Linked DNA regions of Methylosarcina fibrata AML-C10. The protein of the gene in region 2 interacts with the protein of the main gene of each other region in a pairwise test. Links are inferred from orthologs where the notes say so. Each region holds a gene or a part of one and is shown on either strand. Other genes may lie near its edges.

Evidence for each region. Proteins that work in one complex are often made in the same cells at the same time.
Region 1: the proteins of purT (region 2) and ispA interact in binary tests that used the Escherichia coli proteins (3 or more experiments, as listed by UniProt). The link is inferred for Methylosarcina fibrata AML-C10 from one-to-one orthologs.

What each region holds. Positions count from the first base shown.
Region 1 is NZ_KB889965.1:1,585,832-1,592,956, forward strand. The notes cover bases 1,943-4,736. They hold ispA ((2E,6E)-farnesyl diphosphate synthase), read left to right. Parts: upstream 1,943-2,788; coding sequence 2,789-3,685; downstream 3,686-4,736. Other genes in these bases: A3OW_RS0107595 (MFS transporter), read left to right, coding at 1,943-2,249; A3OW_RS0107600 (exodeoxyribonuclease VII small subunit), read left to right, coding at 2,563-2,796; dxs (1-deoxy-D-xylulose-5-phosphate synthase), read left to right, coding at 3,831-4,736. In the rest of the region: A3OW_RS0107590 (DUF599 domain-containing protein), read left to right, coding at 1-481; more of A3OW_RS0107595, read left to right, coding at 564-1,942; more of dxs, read left to right, coding at 4,737-5,693; A3OW_RS0107615 (adenine phosphoribosyltransferase), read left to right, coding at 5,781-6,296; A3OW_RS0107620 (MlaA family lipoprotein), read right to left, coding at 6,329-7,125.
Region 2 is NZ_KB889965.1:3,033,745-3,041,074, reverse strand. The notes cover bases 722-3,720. They hold purT (formate-dependent phosphoribosylglycinamide formyltransferase), read left to right. Parts: upstream 722-1,619; coding sequence 1,620-2,822; downstream 2,823-3,720. Other genes in these bases: A3OW_RS0114310 (lytic transglycosylase domain-containing protein), read left to right, coding at 2,831-3,448; A3OW_RS0114320 (MutS-related protein), read left to right, coding at 722-1,623. In the rest of the region: more of A3OW_RS0114320, read left to right, coding at 52-721; A3OW_RS0114300 (ornithine cyclodeaminase), read left to right, coding at 3,841-4,851; glycolate oxidase subunit GlcE, read left to right, coding at 4,905-5,978; glycolate oxidase subunit GlcF, read left to right, coding at 5,978-7,177. UniProt on the Escherichia coli protein: Involved in the de novo purine biosynthesis. Catalyzes the transfer of formate to 5-phospho-ribosyl-glycinamide (GAR), producing 5-phospho-ribosyl-N-formylglycinamide (FGAR). Formate is provided by PurU via hydrolysis of 10-formyl-tetrahydrofolate.

The DNA of each region.
Region 1 (7,125 bases), 1.4 Mb from region 2 along the record:
GGTACAAACCCTGCGCAATTCGGTGATGGCCGCCAACTTCATGGCCTCGACCGCCATTCTGCTGATCATAGGCATACTGAACCTCAGCGAAAATCCGGAAAAACTGATGAACGCCTGGCAGCCCTTTCTGGTCATAGCGAATACCTCCAGGGAATTGAGCCTGATCAAGCTCGCCTTGTTGCTGCTGGATTTCTTTATCGCTTTTTACTGTTTCTCGATGGCCATACGTTTCTTTAATCACGTCGGCTATATGATCAATCTGCCGCCGGACAGCAGCGTCGAGCGTCTGTCGCCGAAACAGATCGGAATCTATCTCAATCGCGCCGGCACCTATTACACGTTCGGAACGCGCGCGTTTTTTTTCAGTTTGCCTTTGATCCTGTGGTTTTTCGGTCCTTATGTGCTGGTTTTAGCAACGCTGATATTGATTGTATCGCTTTATTCACTCGATCGGGCGCCCTCTCCTGAAAGTGAAACGTAGCAAGCGCACTCCCGCCACCCAAAAACAGATTTTGGCCGAAAAAATCATTTAACCTTGTCAACCCAAGCTCATAAGGATTGTCATGCCGAAACCCGAATCTCCATCCCGTTGCCAAACAGACCGGCCGGCCGATATTGCGCATAAGTTGCAGCACTGGCTCGACCAAAACGTTTACGATCTGGCCCGGCAGATGCGCTTGAGTTACGTGCCGCCACTGATGGTCTATCTGGCCGCCGGCATTTCCGGTTTGACCGGCATCGTCGGCACTTTTTTCGTGAAGGACTATCTCGGACTCTCCGCCGAATTTCTAGCCGCTTTGACTTTCTGGGCGATGCTGCCCTGGGCCATGAAGATGCCGATCGGCCATCTCGTGGACCTGTTCTGGCGGCACAAGGCCAGGATGATCTATCTGGGCGCGGGCCTGATTGCGGCAAGCCTGCTGATCATGTTGAATCTTTTGGTCGACCCGGACTCCATGACCGGCTGGCTGTCCGCCGAAACCTGGTATGTGGTGGCGACGCTGCTGGCTCCGATCGGCTACGTCATCCAGGACACCGTGGCCGATGCCATGACCGTGGAAGCGGTCGTACGGGTCGACGAACAGGGGCGGCCTTTGCCGGAGGGGCAAATTCAGTTGGCGCATACCACCATGCAGACGCTGGGACGAGTCGCTATTATCGGCGGCACCCTGCTCGTCGCCGCGGCCAACGTTTATCTGTTCAGAGGGGTGGAGACGATGGACGCTGCCCGGCAGGCGGCCGTTTACGTGCAAATTTACCGCTGGGCCTTGCTGATTCCGGTCATTTCCGTCGGCGGCGTGCTCCTGGCGTCTTATCTTCGATCAAGCGCGGAATGGCGGCTCGCCGCCCAGGGTTACGAAACGGCGGACATCGAACGCCTGCTGGATCGCCCATCGACCGAACTACCCGCCGTCAACTGGTGGATCCTCGGCGGCAGTTTGAGCTTTACTCTGTTTGCGCTAATCATGGGGCTGGCCAAAATTCCCTACAACGAAGAACTGGTCTTTCTGGGGTCTCTATCGATCGTCGTCTTTCTGATGTGGCGTTTGACCGAAGAGCTGACCGTGTCTCTCAGAAAGCAATTATTCGGCATTGCTCTGGTCATTTTCGTCTTCCGCGCCATTCCGTCGACCGGAGCCGGCTCCACTTGGTGGATGATCGATGCCCTCGGTTTCGATCAGCAGTTTCTGTCGAAGCTGTCGCTGATTTCCAGCGGATTGACCCTGTTCGGCATGTTTGTATTTCGGCGTTTCATGGCCGAACGCTCGATCACCGAGATCGTCGCGATACTGACCGTGATCTTCACCGTCCTCAATTTGCCCGAAATCGCTTTGTATTACGGATTTCACCAGTGGGCGCAAACTCACGTCGCCGGTTTCATCGACGCCCGTTTCATTGTGCTGGTCGATACCGCGCTGGAATCGCCTTTAGGCCAGGTTGCCATGATTCCGATGCTGGCCTGGATCGCCAATTCGGCTCCCCGGCAACTCAAGGCAACCTTTTTCGCGGTGATGGCGGCGTTCGTCAATCTGGCCCTGTCCCTCTCCCAATTGTTGACCAAACTGCTGAACCAATGGTTTGTGGTTACCCGCGAAGTCAGGGATGCCGTGACCGGGGCGATCGCCGTACCGGCCGATTACAGCCAGTTGGGCGGCCTGTTTTTCGCGGTCATGGTCCTGGGCTTCGCCATGCCGATGCTGGCCATCGTCATCGCGAAACGGACCCTGCTCAGCGAAAGCAAACCCTGACGGATCCTTCCCGGATAAGCATCGCCGGGCGGTAACTTACAGAAAGTCCGCCCCGTGCCTTGACGGTCGCCATTCCGGCAAAGCCTTCCGGACGGATTACAGGGCAGAACCGGGTTCCGATACTGCCCTCAATGCCGTCAAATAGGCCGGATAAGTAAAGCGCATCCGGCCCGCCAGAGTCATCGTACCGAGTACTTGTCATGCGTCATTCCGTGGATTGTCCTGCGAAGCAATGACTTGCAGCGCACTTGCCGGATAAAATCATATATAATGCCGGATTTAATCAATCATAAATCAACCGCTGTTTTACCCCATGCCGAAGAAGAAAAGCTCAACTCCATTCGAAGAATCCCTCGCCGAGCTCGAGCAGTTGGTCAGTCAACTTGAACAAGGAGACATAACTCTGGAAGAGTCGTTGAAGTCTTTTGAACGAGGGGTCTACCTGACCCGAACCTGCCGGCAGGCCTTGCAGGAGGCGGAACAGAAAGTTCAGATTCTTCTGGAAAAAAACGGCAGTCAATCCCTGGAGCCTTTTACTGATGAGTAATGCGTTAAAAGAATACCTTAGTTTTTGCCAAAACCGCGTCGAACGGGCCCTGGAAGCCCGCTTGCCGGGTGAACAGATTTTGCCGCAGAAGCTGCACAAGGCGATGCGCTATTGCGTGCTGGACGGCGGCAAGCGGATGCGTCCGATGCTGACCTATTGCACCGGCAAAACGCTGGGAATAGAACCGGAGGTATTGGACGGCCCGGCTTGCGCAGTCGAATTCATTCATGTCTATTCGCTCATCCACGACGATCTTCCGGCCATGGATGACGATGACTTGAGACGCGGCAAGCCGACCTGTCACGTCGCCTTCGATGAAGCGACCGCCATCCTGACCGGCGATGCCCTGCAGGCTTTGGCTTTCGAAACTCTGGCGCATGACCCTACCATTACGGCCAGCATGGAAAACCGGTTAAAAATGATTACCGCCTTAGCCAAGGCCAGCGGCTCGCAGGGCATGGTGGGCGGACAAGCGATCGATCTCGAGTCGGTCGGAACGAAAATCACGTTGCCCGAACTGGAAAACATGCATATTCATAAAACCGGCGCCTTGATACGTGCGAGCGTCAATCTGGCCACCTTCGCCAAAGAGGGCATCGATCCCTCGGCCGCCAAAAAACTGGACCAGTATGCCAAATGCATCGGCTTGTCCTTTCAGGTCAAAGACGATATTCTGGACGAGGAAAGCGATACCGCGACCCTCGGGAAGACCCAGGGAAAGGACAAGTTCAACGACAAACCCACCTACCCGGCCTTGCTGGGGATGGCGGGCGCCAAGCAAAAAGCGCTTGATTTACATGAAAAAGCCATCGAGAGTCTGGACATCTTCGGCAAAGAAGCCGATCTTCTGCGTGATCTGTCCCTTTATATCATTCAACGCGACCATTAAATCCCCACTTGATTACTAGGACATTTAATCTGATAATCGCTCGTTTTGTTAAGGCTTTAGCGTACCGCATCCGCATCGCCAAAGAATGGCATCACGCCACCCTGCCCCTAGACTTGCCGAGCTGACTCAAGGACTCGAACTACCCATGACCCAATCAGGCCGTTATCCGCTATTAGACACCCTCCATTACCCTGCCGATCTGCGCCGTCTCGGCAAGGAGCAGCTCAAGCCGCTGGCGAAGGAGCTGCGCGAGTACCTGACGCAGACCGTGAGCGTTTCCGGCGGCCATTTCTCGGCCGGTCTCGGTACCGTGGAATTGACCGTGGCCCTGCACTACGTGTTCGATACGCCCCAGGATCAGTTGGTCTGGGACGTCGGCCATCAGGCCTATCCGCACAAGATCCTCACCGGCCGCAAGGAACGGATGACCACGATCCGCACCCGCGGCGGCGTCGCCGCCTTCCCCTGCCGCAGTGAGAGCGAATACGACGCCTTCGGCGTCGGCCATTCCAGCACCTCGATCAGCGCCGCGTTGGGCATGGCGATTGCCGCCGAGCTCAAAGGCGAACAGCGGCAGATGGTGGCGATCATCGGCGACGGCAGCATCACCGGCGGCATGGCGTATGAAGCGATGAACCACGCCGGTTCCATCGACGCCAATCTCCTGGTGATCCTGAACGACAACGACATGTCGATCTCGCCCAACGTCGGCGCGATGAACAACTATCTGGCCAAGATCCTGTCCAGCCGCCTGTACGTCTCGGCCTGGGAGGAAAGCAAGAAGGTCCTAAGCCGCATGCCCAGCGTCTGGGAACTGGCCCGGCGCACCGAGGAGCACATGAAGGGCATGATCGTGCCCGGCACTTTGTTCGAGGAGCTCGGCTTCAATTACATCGGCCCGATCGACGGCCACGACCTGGACGCCCTGGTGCCGACGCTGGAGAATCTGAAAGCGATGTCCGGCCCGCGCTTCCTGCACGTCGTCACCCAGAAAGGCAAAGGCTATCCGCCGGCGGAAAAGGATCCTCTGGCCTATCACGGGGTGCCGGCGTTCGACCCGAGCCGGGACTGCCTGCCGAAAGCGGCGCCGTCGCCGCATCCGACCTACACCGAGGTGTTCGGCCGCTGGCTCTGCGACATGGCCGAGCAGGACCCCCGGCTGCTCGGCATCACCCCGGCGATGCGCGAAGGCTCGGGTCTGGTGGCCTTTTCCGAGCGCTATCCGAAGCGTTATTTCGACGTCGCCATCGCCGAACAGCACGCGGTGACGCTGGCCGCGGGCCAGGCCTGCCAGGGCGCCAAACCGGTGGTGGCGATTTACTCGACCTTTTTGCAGCGGGCGTACGATCAATTGATTCACGACGTCGCCTTGCAGAATCTGGACGTCCTGTTCGCGCTCGACCGCGCCGGTCTGGTCGGACCGGACGGGCCGACCCATGCCGGCAGTTTCGATTTCAGCTATCTGAGCTGCGTTCCCAACCTGCTGGTCATGGCCCCGGCCGACGAGAACGAATGCCGGCGGATGCTGACCACCGGCTTTCTTTACGAAGGGCCGGCGTCGGTGCGCTATCCGCGCGGCAAGGGACCGGGGGTGGCGGTCGAGCCGGGGTTGACGCCCTTGCCGATCGGCCAGGCCGAGGTGCGCCGGCAAGGCAGCCGCATCGCCGTGCTCGCCTGGGGCAGCATGGTCGCGCCGGCGGTGCAGGCGGGGCAGAGCCTCGGCGCCACGGTGGTCAACATGCGCTTCGTCAAGCCGCTCGACGAGGCGTTGATCCTGGAGCTGGCGAAAAGCCACGACGTGCTGGTGACGGTGGAAGAGAACGTCCTGGCCGGCGGCGCCGGCAGCGCGGTCAACACGCTGCTGCAAGCGCGGAAGGTGCTGATGCCGGTGCTCAACCTCGGGCTCCCGGACCATTTTGTCGAACAAGGCACCCGCGAAGAGCTCCTCGCCCTCTGCGGCCTCGACGCCCAAAGCATCACCGACCGCATCGCCGCGTTTTGCGCTTGAATCGGCTTGCTTTAACCGGAGCTTTCGTTTCTTATAAACCATCAGAAGCAGATGATAAACGCACTTTCCCCTTTACAAGAGAAAACTCTGGAACGTCTGAAAAGCAAAATCCGCGATATTCCGGATTTTCCGATACCCGGCATCATGTTCAAGGATATTACGCCGCTGGTCAAGGATCCGGCCACCTTGAAACTGGCAGTACATCAGTTAATGCAGCCTTTTCTGGGAAGCTCCATCACGGCCGTAGCAGGCATGGAAGCGCGGGGATTCATTTTCGGGTCCCTGGTGGCCTGGGAATTGGGACTTCCGTTTATCCCTCTCAGGAAACCCGGGAAATTGCCTTATGACGTTCAAAGCGTATCGTACGATCTGGAATACGGTTCGGCTTCACTGGAAGCCCATATCGATGCTTTTGAAGATGGGGACCGCGTGCTCTTGATCGATGACCTGCTGGCTACCGGAGGAACGGCAAGAGCCAGTTGCGAGTTGATCGAGAAACTGGGGGCAAAGGTGGCGGCCTGTGCGTTTGTCGTGGAACTGGATTTTTTACAGGGCCGCAGCAGACTTGAAGGATACGAAATCCATTCCCTGCTCCATTTTTAAGAGCAGGGACCGAAACTTTTTTTCGGAAGAGATTAATTTTTCCGGCTGTATTTCCTGCTCTTTTTGGTTTCTTGAGTTTCTTTTTGCACCTTCAACTTCTCCAGCTTCTCGCTGGCTTCGGCGAAGGATTTCGAAGCTTCTTCGAACGACGGGCTCATGCTACCGGACGAATTGGAAACTTTTGAAAAATGAGGCGCGTCGGCAGCACTGGCCGATTGTTCGGCGGGGGCAGCCTGGACCGGAACACCGGCCACAGCCGCTTCGTCTGCCGTCGTTGCTTTTTCTGTAGAAGAGGACTCAGTTACAGGCGTCTTTCCGGCGCCGTCAGAAACGGCCGTAGGTTTCGGGGCGACCTCTTTCCTCCTGGCGGCGGATTCGTCTCCGGCGGCATCGCCTTCGCTCAACTCGTCTTCGAATTCGGACAGATCGGACGAAGATTCAGCCTTGCCGTCGGACGCAAGACTGCTGCGCCATTGCAAAAACGATTCCCGCGTGAACACATAAGGATCCAGCGCCGCTTCATCGATAAATTTCAATGCCCCTTCGGCGCTGGCTCTGGAATTCAGCATGGAGACCAGTTGCACCGGCAAACCGACGTAAGTGGCCGGGTTCGCCGCCGTATCGAAGACGGAGCCGGGAATGCCCCGGGTAGTCGTCGGGCCAATGAAAGGCAACACCAGATACGAGCCTTGAGGCACGCCCCATACCGCCAGAGTCTGCTCGAAGTCTTCCTCGTTTTGCTCCCAGCCGACGTGTTTGGCCACGTCGAACAAACCGCCCAGGCCCACCGTGGTATTCATTAAGAAGCGTCCGCTGTCCTGGGCGCTCT
Region 2 (7,330 bases):
GGATTTGAGTTGCATTCCTTTTTTGTCTCCAGACGATCAAGAGCGGACATCATGAAAGAAACCCTATTACAAAGTTGGACAGAGGCCTGGCCCGCCGTGAAGTCCAGTCAGCCTTTAGGCACCGGCGAAGGCGTCGTCGATGAAAGCGCTTTCAATACGATCGAGCTGGACAAGGTTTTCGAAACCGTTAACTCCGCACAGACCACCGTCGGCCAGGCGTTTCTTTATCGCTCCTTGACGCAGCCCTCGAATGATCTCGATCATCTCAAGGCAAAGCAGGCGGCGGCCGAGGAAATCAGAAACAATCCGGAGCTCCGGGAAAGCATCGAACGCCTCCTGAAACACGCCGCCGCCGGGGAAAACCATTTTTATATGCTGTTGTACGGGCTCTTCATCGGTTCCCTGGGGACGGCCAGGGGCGAGCATGAAATCGAGGGCTACGGCTATGCTCAATACCGAAGAGGCGTCCGTTTCATGCTGGAGCTGGTGGAAGGAGTGCAGCGCGCCGTGCCGCCCGAAAGCCGGTATTTGAGCGACGTATTCGGCCGGATCGCCTCGTTTGCGAAGACCCGGGAATATTCGCTGATGAAGGGGCCGGTTTATGTCACCGAAGGCGTCATCCAAAGCAGGGAGGAGAAGAAAGGCCTCTTTCCTTTTTCAGTGATTTTCAAGCCCCGGCTATTCAAGCCGCTCATTTTTATTCTGCTGGCGGTCATTCTGGCTTTGTTGCCGATGGCCATGAACATCACGACGCCGGCTCAAATCATTTTCTTCGCGCCGTTGTTGCTGGTGTATTTTCCGATCGTCGGCGGCTACGACCGGGACAACTGCATTATTCCGTTAAGAAATCTGTTCAAAAATTCCGAAGCGGTGGGCGAAGCGCTGGACGCCCTCGGTGAAATCGATGAGTTGCTGTCTTTTGTGACGTTTGCCGAGGATTTTGGCAGCGACATGGTCCTGCCCGAACTGGTGGACGCACCTCATCACCGCATCAAGCTGGTCGACGCCAAGAATCCGGTGCTGGGCAAAGCCAATCCCAATTACGTCGGCAACGACTTCGTGCTCGAAGACGACAAGCTGGTGCTGGTTACCGGACCCAACAGCGGCGGCAAGACGGCTTTCTGCAAGACCATCACCCAGATTCAGGTGCTGGCCCAGATAGGTTGTTTCGTGCCGGCGAAATCCGCCAGTCTGACCGTGGCCGACCGGATTTTTTATCAGGCGCCCGAAATCAGCCATCTGGTCGACGGCGAAGGGCGCTTCGGCACCGAATTAAAACGAACCAAGGACATTTTTCTGGCGACGACGGCGAAAAGCCTCGTGGTTCTGGACGAGTTATCGGAAGGAACGACCTTCGAAGAAAAAATGGAATCGTCCGCTACCGTGCTGAACGGCTTTTACCGTAAAGGCAATAGCACCGTGCTGATTACCCACAATCATCAGTTGGTCGATCATTTCGTCGCCGAGGGCATCGGCATTCCGAAGCAGGTCGAATTTGCCCACGAGGCGCCGACTTATCGATTGATTCCCGGCATTTCGAGGGTCAGTCATGCCGACCGCGTGGCGAAAAAGATCGGTTTTTCCAAAGAAGACATCGACAACTATTTATCCGGTTCAAAATGAAAATAGGCACGGCATTATCCAATGGTTCCACCAAGGCTCTGTTGCTCGGCAGCGGCGAACTCGGCAAGGAACTGGTCATTTCGCTGCAACGCTACGGCATTGAAGTGATCGCCGTCGACCGCTATGCCGATGCCCCGGCTCAGCAGGTTGCTCATCGCAGCCACGTGATCGACATGACCGACGGCGAAGCGGTAAAAAAACTGATTGCCCTGGAGCAGCCCGACTTCATCATTCCCGAAATTGAAGCGATCGCGACGGAGGCCCTGACCGAGATAGAAAACGAGGGCGGTTGCACCGTCGTTCCGAACGCCAGAGCGATCCAATTGACCATGAACAGGGAAGGCATCCGGACGCTGGTGGCGGAAAAACTGAAACTTCCGACGTCGGCTTATGCTTTTGCCGGGAGCTTTGAAGAATTAGAGCTGGCGGTCGGAAAAAATATCGGCTATCCTTGCTTTGTTAAGCCGACGATGTCGTCTTCCGGCAAAGGTCAGTCGCGGGTAAAAAGTCCTGAACAGCTTAAAGCCGCGTGGGATTACGCCAGATCCAGCGGACGCGTCGATACCGGCAAGGTGATCATTGAGGCCAGCATCGATTTCGATTTCGAAATTACCTTGCTGACGGTGCGGGCGCTGAACGAACAAGGCGCCGTCCGGACCTATTTTTGCGAGCCTATCGGGCACGTTCAGGAGCAGGGCGATTACCGGGAAAGCTGGCAACCCCAAGCGATGAGCCCGGCCGCGATTGAATCGGCGCGGGAAATCGCCGAAAAAGTCACCGACGAAATCGGCGGATTGGGTGTATTTGGCGTAGAATTGTTCGTAAAGGGAGAAAAAGTGTGGTTTAGTGAAGTAAGTCCCAGACCACACGATACAGGTATGGTTACAATGGTAACTCAGAAACAAAATGAATTCGAGCTGCACGCCAGGGCCATTTTGGGGTTGCCGGTAGATACCTCTCTGATCAGAGAGGGTGCGAGTGCAGTTATTCTCGGAAAATTCAACGGCCGCGATCTTGTTTACGAAGGTCTGGCCGACGCATTGGCCGTACCGGACAGTGAAGTCCGAATATTCGCCAAGCCTGAGTCGTTTGTCAACAGGCGCATGGGAGTGGCTTTAGCAAATGCCAAGAGTATTGAAGAAGCTAGAAAAAGAGCTGTTAAAGCTGCAAGTTTAGTAGTGATCAATCCTGCTGGATAGGGGGAATAATGAGAATAACATTAATTTTATTGGCCTTTTTCATCTCGAAAGGGGTTCTGGCCGATATCTATCGTTATACCGATGGCAATGGCCAGACCCATTATACTAATGTTAAGCCTCTTCAGAGCGGCTATAAGCGTGTCCTGGAGTCGGCGCTGCCGCATTATTATTCGTCGCGTTATTACCGCACCGGAACTTTTTCGGGCAAACCTTCCATAATGTCCCGGCTGCGCAATAAAAGCAAGTTTGCCGACCTGATCAATCAGGCGGCGTACAAACACCGGGTTGACCCGCGGTTGGTGCATGCGGTGATTCAAACCGAATCCGCCTACAATGCCCATGCCGTTTCCTCGGCGGGCGCCGTGGGCCTGATGCAGCTTATGCCGGACACCGCGAAACGTTACGGAGTGACCAATCTGACCGATCCCGATCAAAATATCGAGGGCGGCACCCGTTATCTGAAAGACTTGATCGAAATGTTCACGCCGAACCTGGAGCTGGCCGTGGCCGCCTACAATGCCGGCGAAAATGCGGTGATCAAATACAACTACAGCATACCGCCTTATCCTGAGACACAGAATTATGTCAAACAGGTGCTGTCGTTGTATGACAAAATGTCCTTGTAATCTTATCGGCGCTGTATCTCTTGCTGAGCCGAACGGGTGGAGACAGAAGACGTCTCGCCATAGGCTTCTGTTGTTGACCTAGTTGATCATAGAACGCATCGATTTTGAAGAGGTTCATCCTTCGGAGAGAATCTCTTCGAAATTTCCTACCTAATCCGATGGCCTCTCTAAAGGCTCCTCATTTCGGTTTTTTCCGGAATTCATTATCTTGCCTGAAAAAATCTTTCCCGTACGAATTATTGTTTCCGTTAATGCCCCGGTTTTTCGGCCATTTCTTCTTGATTTTTAAAAGAACCAGGATCTCTTCCTTCCGATTTAATTTGACCCGCTTCAAATAAGCGATACACTGGATTTCATCGTCGAATGGAATCCGTAAGAGCCGGTGTTGTTTTATGAAATTGCTTACCGTGACCGATATCCGTGAGCTGGTACATATTATTGGCCTGGAAAAATTTTTCGATCGCATCGTCCTGGCTCTGGAAGAGGATTTCGGTCGATGGCACGAATTTAATCTATCGCCGCGCCATGCGACTCACTATCCTCACGGCGTTATCGAATTGATGCCCTGTTCCGATAATAGCCTGTATGCCTTCAAATACGTCAACGGCCATCCGGGCAATACTCTGAAAGACAAGCTCAGCGTGATCGCTGTCGGTCAATTAAGCGAGGTCGAGGCCGGCTATCCTTTGATGATCTGCGATATGACTTTGTTAACCGCATTCAGAACGGCGGCAACGGGAGTATTAGCTGCCCGCTATCTTGCCCGCCATGACGCGGCTTCGTTGGCGATCATCGGTACCGGAGCGCAGGCGGAATTCCAGGCGATAGGTTTTTCCCGCTTTTTCGGGCTGAACAGCATCCGGTTTTACGATTGCGATAGCCGCGCCATGGCAAAATTTTCCGCCAATCTGAAACGGCAAAGATGGGCTTTGATGCCCTGCCGAAGCATTATCGAGGCCGTCTCTCGTGCGGACATCGTCATCACCGCCACCGCCGCCAAGAAGCGGCAATCCTTGTTTGAGATCGGCGACATCGCTGCGGGTACTCACATCCATGCCATGGGCGGAGACTGTCCGGGCAAGACCGAATTTTCCGAAAACTTGCTGCGGCAGGTCAAACTGGTGGTCGAATACATGCCGCAAAGCCTGCAGGAAGGCGAAGCGCAACAGGTCGGCCCCGGCCAGGTCCATGCGGAATTATGGGAGCTGATAGCCGGGAAAAAAGCCGGGCGAGAGAATGCTGAGGAGATTACTTTATTTGACTCGGTCGGCTTTGCCCTGGAAGATTATTCGATTCTTCGGGTCGTTTACGAACTGGCGAGTGTTTACCGGCTGGGCACGGAACTGTCTATGCTCCCCGAACCCGAAGATCCGAAAAATCTGTTCGGTTTGCTGGATTTCTAGAAGAGGCCTTCACAACTTACTTTCGCTACCGGATCAATAACGCGCATCAAGGCATGACCAACCCAATTGCAAACGATCGAACGGACAGGCTGCGGCAAGCCGTGGCCGATGCCCTGGCTGAAAAGACGCCGTTGACGATAACCGGCGGTGGGAGCAAGGTTTTTTACGGGCGGGAAACGACCGGAAAGGTCCTGAGCGTCGAACAGCATCGAGGCATTGTCAATTATTATCCGTCGGAACTGGTCGTCACCGCGCGCGCCGGCACGTTATTGTCCGATTTGCAAAGCGAATTGGCACAAGCGGGGCAGATGCTTGCGTTTGAGCCGCCTTCCTTCAACGCCGGGGCGACCCTGGGCGGAACCGTAGCCTGCGGTTTTTCCGGACCGCGAAGGCCCTTTACCGGCTCGGTGCGGGATTTCGTCCTGGGCTGCAGGATCATCAACGGCAAAGCCGAAGTGCTCTCGTTCGGCGGGGAAGTGATCAAAAACGTGGCCGGTTACGATGTTTCCAGATTAATGGCCGGGGCGCTGGGTACCTTGGGCGTATTGCTGGAGATTTCGTTAAAGGTATTGCCCTTGCCGGAGGCGGAATTGACCTGTTGCTTCGAGCTCGATGCCGAAAAAGCTTTCGACAGAATGACGAAGTTGGCGAACAAAGCATTGTCGATTTCCGGGTTGAGTTACGACGGAGGCAGGCTCTACGTCAGGTTTTCTGGCGCCGAAAAGGCGGTCAGGGCGGCAGCGGCTCAAACCGGAGGCGATGCGGTGACCGCCGAACCGGACTATTGGCGGCAGTTGAACGAGCAGCGGCATGAATTTTTTCAAACCGGTCAAAACCTTTGGAGGCTGTGCCTCCCCTCGGCAACGCCTCCGCTGGCTCTTGAGGGCCACTGGTATTACGACTGGGGCGGCGGATTAAGATGGTTGAAATCCGAAGAGCCGGCGGCGCGAATCTTTGCTCTTGCGGCCCAAGCTCAGGGTCATGCCGTACTTTTCAAAGGTCAGGATCGAACAGGCGATGTTTTTCAGCCTCTGACAGGCAAGTTGCAAGAGATTAACGCTCATCTCAAGAAGGCGTTCGATCCCGCCGGCCTGTTCAATCCCGGAAGAATGTACAGGGAGTGGTAATGCAAACCAGACTGACCGACTTGATCGGTGAATCACGGCAGAAAGACGAAGTGGAAGCCATCTTGCGCTCCTGCGTGCACTGCGGTTTTTGTAATGCGGTCTGCCCGACTTATCAACTGACGGGCGATGAGCGCGATGGCCCGCGCGGCAGAATCTATCTGATGAAACAGGCGCTGGAAGGCCGGCCCGCTACCCGGTTGACTCAGCGGCATCTCGACCGCTGCCTGACCTGTTTGTCCTGCGAAACGGCATGTCCTTCCGGAGTCCGGTATGGACAATTGCTTGAGGCCGGACGGGCGGTGGTGGACAGGGAAGCCGGGCGTTCCTTCCATGATGCGCTCAGGCGGCGCCTGATCGTTCGAATGTTTTCCTACCGGCGCCGTTTTGAGGCGTTGCTGAATCTGGCAAGAAAGACAAGGCTTCTTTTACCCGAGTCCCTGCGGAGCAAAATTCCGCCGAAACCAGCCGTGGCGGCTTGGCCCGAGCCTCGGCATGGCCGAAAAATGCTGATTCTTCCGGGCTGTGTGCAGCAGCCTCTGGCTCCGGCCATTGATGTGGCTGCCGCGAGGGTTCTGGATCAATTGGGCGTGACATTGACACCGGTGTCTGCGGGAGGATGCTGCGGCGCATTAGCCTGTCACTTGTCCGAGCCCGGTCTGGCTCTGGCTTTCGCGCGTCAAAATATCGATGCCTGCCGGCCTTATCTGGAGCAGGGCGCCGAAGCCATCGTCATGACCGCGTCCGCCTGCGGCGTTATGGCCAAAGATTATGGCCGGTTATTGCGGCACGATCCGGTTTATGCCGAGGAAGCCGCCCGGTTCTCGGCGGCGGTCAAAGACGTCGGCGAAGTGTTGGCTTCGGAAGATTTGAGCAAATTAAAAAAAACGCGAAAGAAGATCGCGTTTCATTCCCCTTGCACTCTCCAGCACGGGCAAAAACTGATCGGCGTGGTGGAGGGCTTGCTGGAACAGGTCGGTTATCAGCTCACCGTGGTGGCCGATCCGCACCTTTGCTGCGGATCGGCCGGAGCGTATTCCTTATTACAGCCGGAGATATCGAAGCAATTGCTGACTAATAAACTGAAGACGCTGGAGGCGGGACGGCCCGACCTGATTGCGACGGCCAATATCGGCTGTTTAAGTTACTTGCAATCGGTCCGCCCAGGAAAAATAGTGCACTGGGTTGAATTATTGAGTTAGCTCGAGGCTCTAATTGCTCGACAATTTAACGAAGATTTAAGAACTGAGCTGATCACAAATGCTATTCTATTCCTGAGCAAGGTTATGGATTTTAAGGCAGGAGGCACAGGTCTCCGTCCGTTCCCGTCGAAACAATTGCAATCCTCTTTCTAA